Regions from separate parts of the Promicromonospora sp. CA-289599 genome, predicted to be linked through region 2. Evidence: riboswitches for the same ligand, from Rfam matches in the RefSeq annotation. Region 2 holds a riboswitch; the other holds the start of a gene.
The links. Region 2 has a riboswitch for FMN ahead of pnuC (nicotinamide riboside transporter PnuC). Riboswitches for the same ligand answer to the same signal wherever they lie in the genome.

Region 1 (5,470 bases), 3.4 Mb from region 2:
GTCGACCTCGTTCTCCCGCCCGGCGTCGTCCGCCACGAGGACGGGCCGGCCGGCGGCGAGCTCGGCGAGGGCCCGCTCCACGAGGCTCGTGTCCGGCCCGTTCACGGCGCCCTGGTGCATGACGTGCACCGTCCCGCCCGCGCTCATCGTGCGGCCCCGGTCAGGTCGCCGACGCCGGCTGCCGTATCCGCCGACGTATCCGCCGACGTATCCGCCGACGTATCCGCCGCGGTCGTCCCGCCCGGCACCGCCACCCCCGCCCCAAGGAGCCGCTCGACGTACTTCGCGAGCACGTCCACCTCGACGTTCACGACGTCGCCCGGGACCAGCCTGCCGAGCGTCGTCGCGGCGAGCGTGGTCGGGATGAGCGACACCCCGAAGCCGCCGTCCGACACCCACGTGACGGTCAGCGAGACCCCCGCCAGCGCGATGGAGCCCTTCTCCGCGACGTACCGGGTGAGTGCCGCGGGTGCGGAGAACTCCAGGTCGTCCCAGCGCGGGCCGGGCGTGCGGCGCACCAGCGTGGCGATGCCGTCGACGTGTCCCTGGACCACGTGGCCGCCCAACCTGCCGTTCGCGGGCAGTGCGCGCTCCAGGTTCACCACGGAACCCGGCACGAGGCCCCCGAGCGAGCTGCGGCGCAGCGACTCGGGCATGATCTCCGCGACGAACGCGCCGTCCGCCACGGAGACGACGGTGAGGCACACCCCGTCGACGGCGATCGAGTCACCGGCCTGGGCGTCGGACGCGGCGAGCGGGCCCGCGACGGTGACGACGGCGTCCGCGCCCTCGTCACCGTCGGGGCGGTCGAGCGCTACGACGGAGCCGAGCTCCTCGATGATTCCGGTGAACATCAGATCTCCTCCTTGGTGTGCCGGCTGAGCCGACCTGGCTGGACTGGCTGGCTGCGGCGCGCTACCAGGAGCACGTCGTCGCCGAGCCGGGTCACGTCGTGGGTGGTGAAGCGTGCGGCGTCGCCGATCGTGGTGACGCCCAGGTCCCCGACGGCGGTCGCGCCCGCGCCGAGCAGGACGGGCGCCACGTACGCGTGGAGCTCGTCCACCGCGTCGGCGGCGAGCAGCGCGGTGGCCAGGGTGGGGCCGCCCTCCACGAGCAGGTGCCGCACCTCGCGCTCCGCGAGCTCGCGCAGGACGGCGTCGAGGTCGTGCTCGGGCACGTGCAGCAGGGCACCGCCCGGACCACGCAGGCGAGCGTCGTCGGGCACCGCGCGGCGGCCGACGACCACCCGGAGCGGCTGGTGCTCGAAGAGGCCGCCGTCGATCGTCCGTGCGGTGAGCGACGGGTCGTCGATCAGTGCGGTCCCCGTGCCGACGACTATCGCGTCGACCTGCGCGCGGATCGTGTGGGCGTGGGCGCGTGCCTGCGGGCCGGTGATCCAGCGGCTCGTCCCGTCCGCGGCGGCGACCCGTCCGTCGAGGCTGGTCGCGAGCTTGAGGGTGACGTAGGGGCGTCCGGTCCGGACGGCGTGCAGCCACTGCCGCAGCAGCTCCTCGCCCTCGTCGGCGAGGATGCCGGTCGTCACCTCGATCCCTGCGGCGCGCAGCCTGGCCGCGCCACCCGTCGCCACCGGGTTCGGGTCGGCGACCGCCACGTGCACCGCGGCCACGCCGGCGTCGATCAGTGCGTCGGCGCAGGGGCCGGTACGGCCGTGGTGGGCGCAGGGCTCGAGCGTCACGACCGCTGTCGTGCCCCGCGGGTCGACGCCACGCGAACGAGCGGCGGCCAGCGCCGCCGCCTCCGCGTGCGGTGTGCCCGCGCCGCGGTGGAAGCCCTCGGCGACCGGCTGACCGCCCTGGTCGAGGAGCACGCAGCCGACGCGCGGGTTCGGGCCGTACGCGGGACCCTGCGCGGCCAGCGCGAGAGCGCGGCGCATGGCGGTCCGGAGTGTCGTCGTTCCGAGCGTCGTGGCCGCATAGTCCGCGGCGCGGCCCTGCGGTGATTGGGTCATGCTGTCCTCCCCGAGCTTCGGTGCTCCGGGGTGGACGACGGGGGCGCGGGCGAGGCCGACCGGCCCTGCCCGCGCGCACGACGTCACGACGACGCACGCCCCAGGGGACGGCGACGCCGCACGTGCTTCCTCCCATCCGGACTTTCACCGTCGGTCCTGGAGTTTCACCAGATCAACCGGTCCTCCTTGCGGAGAACGCGGGTCGCGGACTATAACCGCCGGCTCGGAATTACACCGACCCCGGAGCACGTGTGTGCGTACTGCTGTCTGCCAGCATGCCACAAACCTCGCGGCAGTCGGCATGGCTTGCGTCACATCCGGGCCGCGATCCGCCGTCGACGGATCACCCACTCGGCCACCGCCGCGTTGATGACCCACGCAGCCGTCATGAGCACCGTGTTGACGACCGGCCCCGGCATCCCCGCGACCACGATGTACGGACCGATCAGCAGCGCCTGCGTACCCGCGCCCATGGCCAGCGCGTAGGCCCGCATCATCCATGCCGGGTGCGCCACGAAGTCGCGCCGCAGCGCCGCGCGCACGCCCAGGACCAACGACACCACCATCACGACGCCGACCACGTAGCGGACCCCGTTGACGACCACGGTGTCCTTGGTGGGCAGGTCGTAGAACGCGGTCATCCAGAGCCCGGTCAGCGCGACACCGAGCCCGGCGGGGAACAGGACGCGGCCCGCCAGCCGGTGCCAGCTGCGTCGTCGCAGGCTCGGGACGAACTGGAACCCGCCCAGCATGCTGTAGACGGTCACGCAGACGATGTGCACCAGCACCGGGACGGGCTGGGTCACGAACCGCGCGTTGTCGGCGGTGAGCACGGGGTCGGAGGCCAGCTCGGAGACGCGCGCGGCACCGCCGAGCGCGGGGACGAGCGCGAGCAGGAGGAGGCCCGCGGGGACGAGCCACGGGCGGCGGCTGGTGAGCTTGGTCGTCACCTGGGATGTGGTCATGGTGCGAGCCTGCTCGGCCGTGCCCCTGCGGGTCATGGGCCCGGGGACCGGTCTCGGCCTGGCCGAAAGTACGAGTCAGGGTCGGGGCGTGGGGCGCGCGGGGCGGAGCCGCCCCGTGTCGTACGCCCAGAGCGCCACCTCCACGCGGTTGCGCGCCCCCAGCTTGGTCATCAGGTTCGCGACGTGGGACTTCACGGTGCTCAGCGTGACGAACAGCTCGCGCGCTATCTCGGTGTTCGTCCGGCCACCGGCCACCGCCAGCAGCACCTCCTCCTCGCGCGCCGTGAGCGGGTCCAGCGGCTGGGCGGGGACGGCGCGCGGACCGGCGTCGGCGAAGGCGCGCAGGAGGCGCGTCGTGACGCTCGGGGCGATCAGGGCGTCACCGGACGCGGCGGCCCGGATCGCCTGGGCCAGGAGCTCCGGCCCGGCGTCCTTGAGCAGGAATCCGCGAGCCCCTGCGCGCAGGGCGGCGTACACGTACTGGTCCAGGTCGAACGTGGTGATCACGACGACGGCGAGCGGGTCCGCGACACCGGGGCCCGCGAGCAGCCTGGTCGCCTCGATACCGTCGACGTCCGGCATCCGGATGTCGAGCAGGGCGACGTCGGGGCGCAGCCGCTGCGCGAGCTCCACGGCGGCCCGGCCGTCGGCGGCCTCACCGACGACCTCGATGCCCTCCTGGGCGTTCAGGATCATGGTGAGGCCCGTACGGACGATCTCCTGGTCGTCGGCCACGAGGACGCGGATGTCTCCGGCACTCATACGGCGCCCGTGAGCGGGAGGTTCGCCTCGACGGTCCAGCCGGCCGCGTCAGGCCCGGCGTCGAGCGTGCCGCCCAGCAGTGCCGCACGCTCACGCATCCCGGCCAGCCCGTACCCGGCGCGGGTCGGGGAGACCGGCGCACCGCCGTCGTCGGACACCCGGAGCCGGACGGACGTCTCACCGACGGTGACGCGGACCGCGATCCGGGTGGCGCCCCGGGCGTGACGGCGCGCGTTCGTGACCGACTCCTGGGCGATGCGGTGCACCGCACCGCCCACGGCCGCCGAGACCCGGGCGGGGTCGCCCTCCAGGTCGACCCCGACGTGCGGCACGGTGGGGTCGGCGAGGCGTTCGACGTCGGCCAGCGTGGGCCCGGGAGCGAGCTCGTCCGCACCGTCGCCGCCGTCCTCGCCAGGGCGGAGCTCGTCCGACCGCAGGACGCGGACCAGCGTGCGCATCTCGGCCAGCGCACGGGAGGCCTGCTCCTCGATCACCCGCAAGGACTCGGCAGCCGCTCCGGGATCGGTCTGCGACACGGCGAGCCCGGCCTGTGCCCGCACCGCGACCGCCGAGATGTGGTGCCCGACGACGTCGTGCAGGTCCCGGGCCAGTCGCTCCCGTTCGAGCAGCACCACCTGCTCGCGTTCGCGCCGACGCGCGCCGGACCGGTACCGGAGCGCCAGGCCGAGCGCGAACGTCGAGCCGAGGATCAGGCAGCCGATGCCCACGTCGGCGAGCGTGAGGAAGCCGAGCGCCACGTTCGTCCCCATCTTCGCGAGCACCACGGCCACGCCGAGCACGATCGCCCGCCCGCTCCCCCATCGGAACAGCGCGTACGCCAGGACCAGCATGAAGATGTTCGAGGCGAAGGCCAGGTCCCGGCCGAGCACGAGGGCCGGCGCCGTCGACGCCACGAACGCGACGGCGACCGTCGTCAGCGGGTGCGTCCGGCGGCACAGCAGCGTCGGCGCGAGCACGACGACGGTGGCGAGCTCCAGCCACCGTCCCTGGACGTCCGTCCGCGTGACCGCCTCGATCACGGCCCCGGCCACGACAACGGCGACGAGCACCCAGTCCCGCCACACGCGCACGGGCGGGTCGGCGGGCCGCGGTTCGTCCCAGACCGAGCGGATGGCGGACACGCGCTCATGCTACGAGGGCCAGGACACCGCCGGATCAGGCAAAAGTACGAGCCGGGCTCCCCGATCCTGGGCTGTTGGTGCGACGTACTGCTTGCCGGGCGCGGTCGCGCGGCGCGCTTGGCACACTATTTATTCCTACGTAGCGATTGGGCCCAAAACTCCCGTGAATTGTGGGCACAATCGCTGTGTAGAGCGATCCGGTCCCGCTGAGGCGCAAGGTCAGTGCGCGTGCTTGCTCGCCAGCTCGCGCAGCGTCGCGATCTCGGCCGGGATGTCCTCGGCCCCGTACACCGCCGAACCCGCCACGAAGACGTTCGCCCCGGCCTCGGCCGCACGCTCGATCGTCTCTCGCGACACTCCCCCGTCGACCTGGATCCACACGTCCAGACCGGACTCGCTCACAGCCTCCCGCGCGCGGCGGATCTTCGGCAGGGTCCCCTCGATGAAGGACTGCCCGCCGAACCCCGGCTCGACGGTCATCACGAGGATCATGTCGATCTCGGCGAGGAGGTCGAGGTAGGGCTCCACCGGCGTCGCCGGGCGCAGGGCGACACCCGCCCGCGACCCGAGCCTCCGCAGCTCCCTCGCCAGGCGTACCGGCGCCTGCGCGGCCTCCGCGTGGAAGGTGACCG
Region 2 (5,470 bases):
GACGCGGCCGCCGGACATCTGGTCCACCTGCGCCACCTGGATGGCGAGGACGCCGGGGTGGCGGAACGTCGCCGAGGACACCAGCGTGCCGAGCCGCACGGTGGAGGTGTCACGGGCGAGGCCCGCGAGCGTGATCCAGGAGTCGGTGGGGCCGGGCAGGCCGTCGCCGTCGCCCATGGCGAGGTAGTGGTCGGACCGGAAGAACGCGCTGAACCCGAGGCGCTCGGTCGCCCGGGCGACAGCGAGCTGGTCGTCGTACGTCGCGCCCTGCTGGGGCTCGGTGAAGATACGCAGGTCAAGAGTCATGACCTCAACGATGCCACGCCCCACCGACGTCGGCTGCGAGCGACCAAGGTGGTCAGCCGAAGGCGGGGCCCGTCGTGCGGGAGCGCTTGACCTCGTAGAAGTACGGGTAGCGGGCGAGCGTCACGGAGGCGTCGAACAGGGCGGCCGCCTCCTCGCCGCGCGGGATGCGCGTGAGCACCGGGCCGAAGAACGCGACGCCGTCGACGTGGATGGTGGGCGTGCCGACGTCGTCGCCGACGGGCTTCATGCCGGCCTCGTGGGAGGCCGCGAGCGCCGCGTCGTGGTCGGTGGACGTCGCAGCGCCGGCGAGATCGGCGGGCAGGCCGGCCTCGGCGAGCGCCTCGACCGCCACGGCGTCGAAGTCCTTGTTCTGCTGGTTGTGGATCCGGGTGCCCGCGGCGGTGTAGAAGGCGGAGAACGCCTCGGGGCCGTGGTCGGCCTGGACGGCCGCGGCGATGCGGCCGATGCCGCGCGACCGCTCGATGCGTGCCCGGTACTCGTCGTCGATGTCCCGGTCCTTGTTCAGCAGGTACAGGCTCATCAGCTTGAAGGTCAGGTCGACGTCGCGGAGCTGCGCGACCTCGAGGGCCCAGCGCGACGTGATCCAGGCGAAGGGGCACATGGGGTCGACGTAGACGTCGACGACGGGCTTGGCAGCGTTCTCGGTCACCGCTGCAGACTACGCTCACTGCGTGACCGGGATCCGTTGGGCGAGTCTCGCCACCGTCGTCGGCGGCGGGGTGATCTTTCTGGTGTGCCTTGTCGGAGTTGTGCTGGGCCATCCGTGGTCGGCCGTGCCCGGTGGCGTCGGCCTCCTGATGGCCGTGCGCGAGGTGCGCTACCTGCACAGACTCAGGTCCGGCAAGATCCCCGACCCGGAAAACTAACGCCTTGACCACCACGTATCGCTCAAGGATTTTTCCCGCGGCCCGAGGGGTACGCGGTAGCCTGCCTGGCATGACCGCCGTCCGTACCCATACGCATGCGCAGGCAGTAGACGTCGCGGTGGACCTGTTCACCCGGCAGGGGTACGAGGGGACCACCGTCGAGGAGATCGCCGACGCCGCAAAGGTCAGCCGGGCCACGTTCTTCCGCCGGTACCGCTCGAAGGAGGACGTGGTCTTCGCCGACCACGAGCTCCTGCTCGAGGAGGTGGTGGTGATGCTGGCCGCCACTCGCCCCGACGCCCGCACCAGTGAGGAGTCCGGGCACGACCTCGGCCGTGCCTGGGACCCTGACATCGACCCGTACCTCGAGGTGTGCCGCGCGGCACGCATGGTGTTCGACCACCACGTGGGCCAGCGCGAGACGTCGCTCGCCCGGTACGCCCTGCTGCAGCAGGTCCCTGCCCTGCGCGACCGTGAGCTCATCACCACGCACCGCTACGAGCGGGCGTTCACCCACTACCTGCGCGACACGCTGCCGCCGGAACGATCGACGTCCACGGCGTCGATCGCGTTCGCGGCGTCCGTCGTCGCCGTGCACAACGCGATACTGCGGCGCTGGCTGCGCACGCCGTCGCTCGAGCTGCGGCCCGAGCTCGAGGAGGCGTTCGCCGACCTGCGGCGGGCCGCCGTCCTCGGCGCCGCCGGCCACGCGCCGGCGGGCGGCGGCGCCTCCTCCGGCCGCCGGGTGGTCGTGACCGTCGTCTCGGGCGGGGCCGGGCCGGACGAGGTCGCTCGCGCGGTCCGGGAAGCGCTCGCGTAGTGGGCTCACCCTGCGTGCGCGCCTGAGGCCTTCCGGCCGGGAATGACGCCGTGGCATCCTGTGTTCCGCTAGCCGTAGTGAAGTAGACAGTGCAGTAGTTCAAGTGCAGCAGATGCACACGTGCTCCGGGGTCGGTGAAATTCCGAGCCGGCGGTGACAGTCCGCGACCCGGGTCGCTCCTTCGGGAGAGGCCCGGTTGACCTGGTGAAACTCCAGGACCGACGGTTAAAGTCCGGATGGGAGGAAGCACGTGCGGCGCGCGCCGCCACCCCTCGGGGTGCCGTCTCGCGTCGTCGTCGGTGTCCTTGTGGCGCGCCGACCCTCACCCCGGAGTCCCCGTGTGCGGACCTTCGGAGAGGGAAGAGACATGGACTGGTTCCGCGCCGCCTATGACGCGACGTTCCTGGTTGCCGACCAGCAGATCTACTGGCGCGAGGTCATCGGCAACCTGTTCGGGCTGACGTCGGCGCTCGGCGGCCTGCGCCGCAAGGTGTGGGCCTGGCCGGTGGGCATCGTGGGCAACATCCTGCTCTTCACGGTGTTCATGGGCTCATGGTTCGGTGACGCGACACGAGCGGACATGCTCGGCCAGGCCGGCCGGCAGATCATGTTCATCGCCGTGTCGGTCTACGGCTGGTACCGCTGGCGCCAGACCCAGCGGATGGGCGGCGTCGGCACGGTCGCCGTGCACCCCCGGTGGGCGTCCTGGCAGGCCCGCGTGGGCCTGGTGACCGGCATGTTCGCCGGCACGCTGCTGCTCACCCCGCTCTTCCGTGCCCTCGGCTCGTACGAGCCGGTCTGGGCCGACGCCTGGATCTTCATGGGCTCCGTGCTCGCGACCTACGGCATGGCCAAGGGCTGGGTCGAGTTCTGGCTGATCTGGGTGGCCGTCGACCTCGTCGGCGTCCCGCTCCTGTTCTCGGCCGGGTACTGGGCGACCGCGCTGATGTACGTGATCTACGGCCTGTTCACCCTGTTCGGGTTCTTCGCGTGGTGGCGCATCAGCCGCCGCGAGGGCGCGGCGCCGGACGAGGAGACGGTCGCCACCGCCTGAGGGCGTAGCGTCGGGCTCCGTGACCTCACGGGACCGCACGGCCAGGATCGGGATCGTCGGCTCGGGCTTCCGGGCCCGGACCATGTTGCGGGTGCTGCACGCGCTGCCGGACCGCTTCGAGGCGGTCGGCGTGGCCACCCGCAACGCGGCGGACCGCGCGGAGCTGGCGGTCCGCGGCCTCCCCGCCGCGGGCCTGCCCGGGCTCCCGGCGCCCGCCTACGCCTCGGTGCCCGAGCTGCTCGCCGGCGGCCGGCCCGACGTCGTCCTGCTGACCCTGCCCGCCGGCGCGGCCCAGCCGGTGATCCGCGACCTCGCCGTAGCGGGCGTCCCCGTCCTGACGGAGACACCCGCTGCGGGCACCGTCGAGGAGCTGACGGCGCTGCAGCAGCTCGTGGACGACGGCGCCTGCGTGCACGTCGCCGAGCAGTACCACCTGGAACCGCTGGTCGGGGCGCAGCTCGCGGTCGCCGGCTCGGGGCTGCTGGGCACCGTGACGGACGCGCACGTCGCCGTGGCCCACGACTACCACGGCCTCAGCGTGCTGCGCCGGGCCCTGGGCATCACCTTCGAGGACGCGGTGATCACGGCCCGGCGCGATGCGCGCCGGGTGCTGCCGAGCCCCTCCCGCTCGGGCGATCCCGAGGACCTGGGCCTCGTCGACACGGTGCACGCGACCGCGTGGCTGGACTTCGGCGGCCGGCTCGGCACCTACGAGTTCGACGACGTCCAGTACCGCTCCTGGGTCCGCTCCCCCGCGCTGTCGGTCCGCGGTGAGCGCGGCGAGCTGCGCGACGACGTCGTGCGGCACGTCGGCGCCGACGGGCTGCCCCGGCGTTCCACGCTGGAGCGGGTGGCCGCGGGTGGGGCCGGCAGCCACGAGGGCCTGTTCCTGCGCGGCTACACGCTCGACGGCGGCTGGCTGTACCGCAACGAGTTCCGGCCGGCCCGCCTGCCCGACGACGAGCTGTCGATCGCGCGCATCGTCGCCGACATGGCCGACCACGTGCTGCACGGCGCGCCGTCGCCGTACTCCGTGGCCGAGGCCGCGCAGGACCAGTACCTCCAGCTCGAGGTGCGGCACGCGGCGGCGTCGGGCGAACGGGTGCGGACCCGGCCGCAGCCGTGGGCCCACGGGCAGGCCTGCCGCCACGCCGGACCCTCGCTTGCGTGAGACGTAGTATCGCTTGACCTGAGATCCGGTATCGGAGCACCATGGATGACATGACTCAGACCCCAGGTGTGACGGCGCCCGACTACGACGTCTCGCAACCGCTCGACATCGACTTCGCGGGCGCCTTCGCCGACGTGACGGAGGAGGAGCGGGCCCACCAGCTCGCCGTCCGCCAGTTCGTGCAGGACGAGGTCCTGCCGGTCATCGACGGCTACTGGGAGCGGTACGAGGTCCCGATGGACCTGGTCAAGCGCATGGCCGAGCTGGACTTCCTGCGCGACGGCGTGGACGTGCCCGGCTACCCGAGGATCTCCAAGATGGCCGAGGGTCTGGCCGCGATGGAGATGTCGCGCGGCGACGGCTCGGTCTCCACCATCTGCGGTGTGCAGGGCGGCCTCGCGCTGCGCTCGATAGTGATGCTCGGCTCCGACGAGCAGATCGAGAAGTACGCGGGCCCCATGGCCCGCGGCGAGATCCTCGGCGCGTTCGCGCTCACCGAGCCCACGCACGGCTCGGACTCGGTGGGTCTGGAGACCTCCGCCGTGCAGGCGACGCGGGACGGCGTCGAGGGCTACGTCATCAACGGCGAGAAGAAGTGGATCGGCCTGGGCTCGATCGGCGACATCACTGTCGTGTGGGCACGTGGTGAGGACGGCCAGGTGCACGGCTACGTCGTGCCGCAGGACGCCCCCGGCTACGCGGCGACGACCATCGAGGGCAAGGTCTCGCTGCGCGCCATCCACCAGGCGCACATCGTGCTGACCGACGTGTTCGTCCCGGCCGAGAACCTCCTGCCGAAGGCCCGTACCTTCAAGGACACCGGACGGGTCCTGTTCGCGACCCGCCTCGGCGTCGCCTGGCAGGCCGTCGGCCAGGCCGTCGCGTGCTACGAGTCGGCGGTGGCCTACTCGAAGCAGCGCACGCAGTTCGGCCGCCCGCTGGCCGCGAGCCAGATGGTGCAGGAGCGCCTCACCAGGATGCTGTCGATCCTCACGCAGATCCAGCTGCTCGTGAAGCAGATGACGCGGCTCGACGAGGCCGAGCAGCTCACGGGCCCGCAGGCCTCGCTCGCCAAGTACACCTGCACGCGGGGCGCCCGCGAGATCGCGGCGATCGCCCGCGACCTGCTCGGGGGCAACGGCATCCTGCTGGAGAACCGCGTGGCCCGGCACTTCACCGACATCGAGGCCCTGCACACCTACGAGGGCACCGAGAGCGTGCAGGCGCTGATC

Region 1: linked by a shared signal. The riboswitch ahead of ribD (bifunctional diaminohydroxyphosphoribosylaminopyrimidine deaminase/5-amino-6-(5-phosphoribosylamino)uracil reductase RibD) and the one ahead of pnuC (nicotinamide riboside transporter PnuC) in region 2 are both predicted to bind FMN.

The regions. Positions count from the first base shown of each region.
Region 1 is NZ_JBNJNI010000001.1:5,642,349-5,647,818, reverse strand. It holds gene ribB (3,4-dihydroxy-2-butanone-4-phosphate synthase) at 1-120, opposite strand, end outside; gene ACQEVI_RS25100 (riboflavin synthase) at 144-854, opposite strand; gene ribD (bifunctional diaminohydroxyphosphoribosylaminopyrimidine deaminase/5-amino-6-(5-phosphoribosylamino)uracil reductase RibD) at 854-1,894, opposite strand; FMN riboswitch at 2,088-2,222, opposite strand; gene ACQEVI_RS25090 (DUF2306 domain-containing protein) at 2,281-2,934, opposite strand; gene ACQEVI_RS25085 (response regulator) at 3,010-3,696, opposite strand; gene ACQEVI_RS25080 (sensor histidine kinase) at 3,693-4,838, opposite strand; gene rpe (ribulose-phosphate 3-epimerase) at 5,058-5,470, opposite strand, start outside.
Region 2 is NZ_JBNJNI010000001.1:2,254,815-2,260,284, forward strand. It holds gene ACQEVI_RS09975 (LLM class F420-dependent oxidoreductase) at 1-306, opposite strand, end outside; gene ACQEVI_RS09980 (DsbA family protein) at 359-976, opposite strand; gene ACQEVI_RS09985 (hypothetical protein) at 999-1,193, shown strand; gene ACQEVI_RS09990 (helix-turn-helix domain-containing protein) at 1,264-2,013, shown strand; FMN riboswitch at 2,130-2,267, shown strand; gene pnuC (nicotinamide riboside transporter PnuC) at 2,381-3,067, shown strand; gene ACQEVI_RS10000 (Gfo/Idh/MocA family protein) at 3,087-4,238, shown strand; gene ACQEVI_RS10005 (acyl-CoA dehydrogenase family protein) at 4,289-5,470, shown strand, end outside.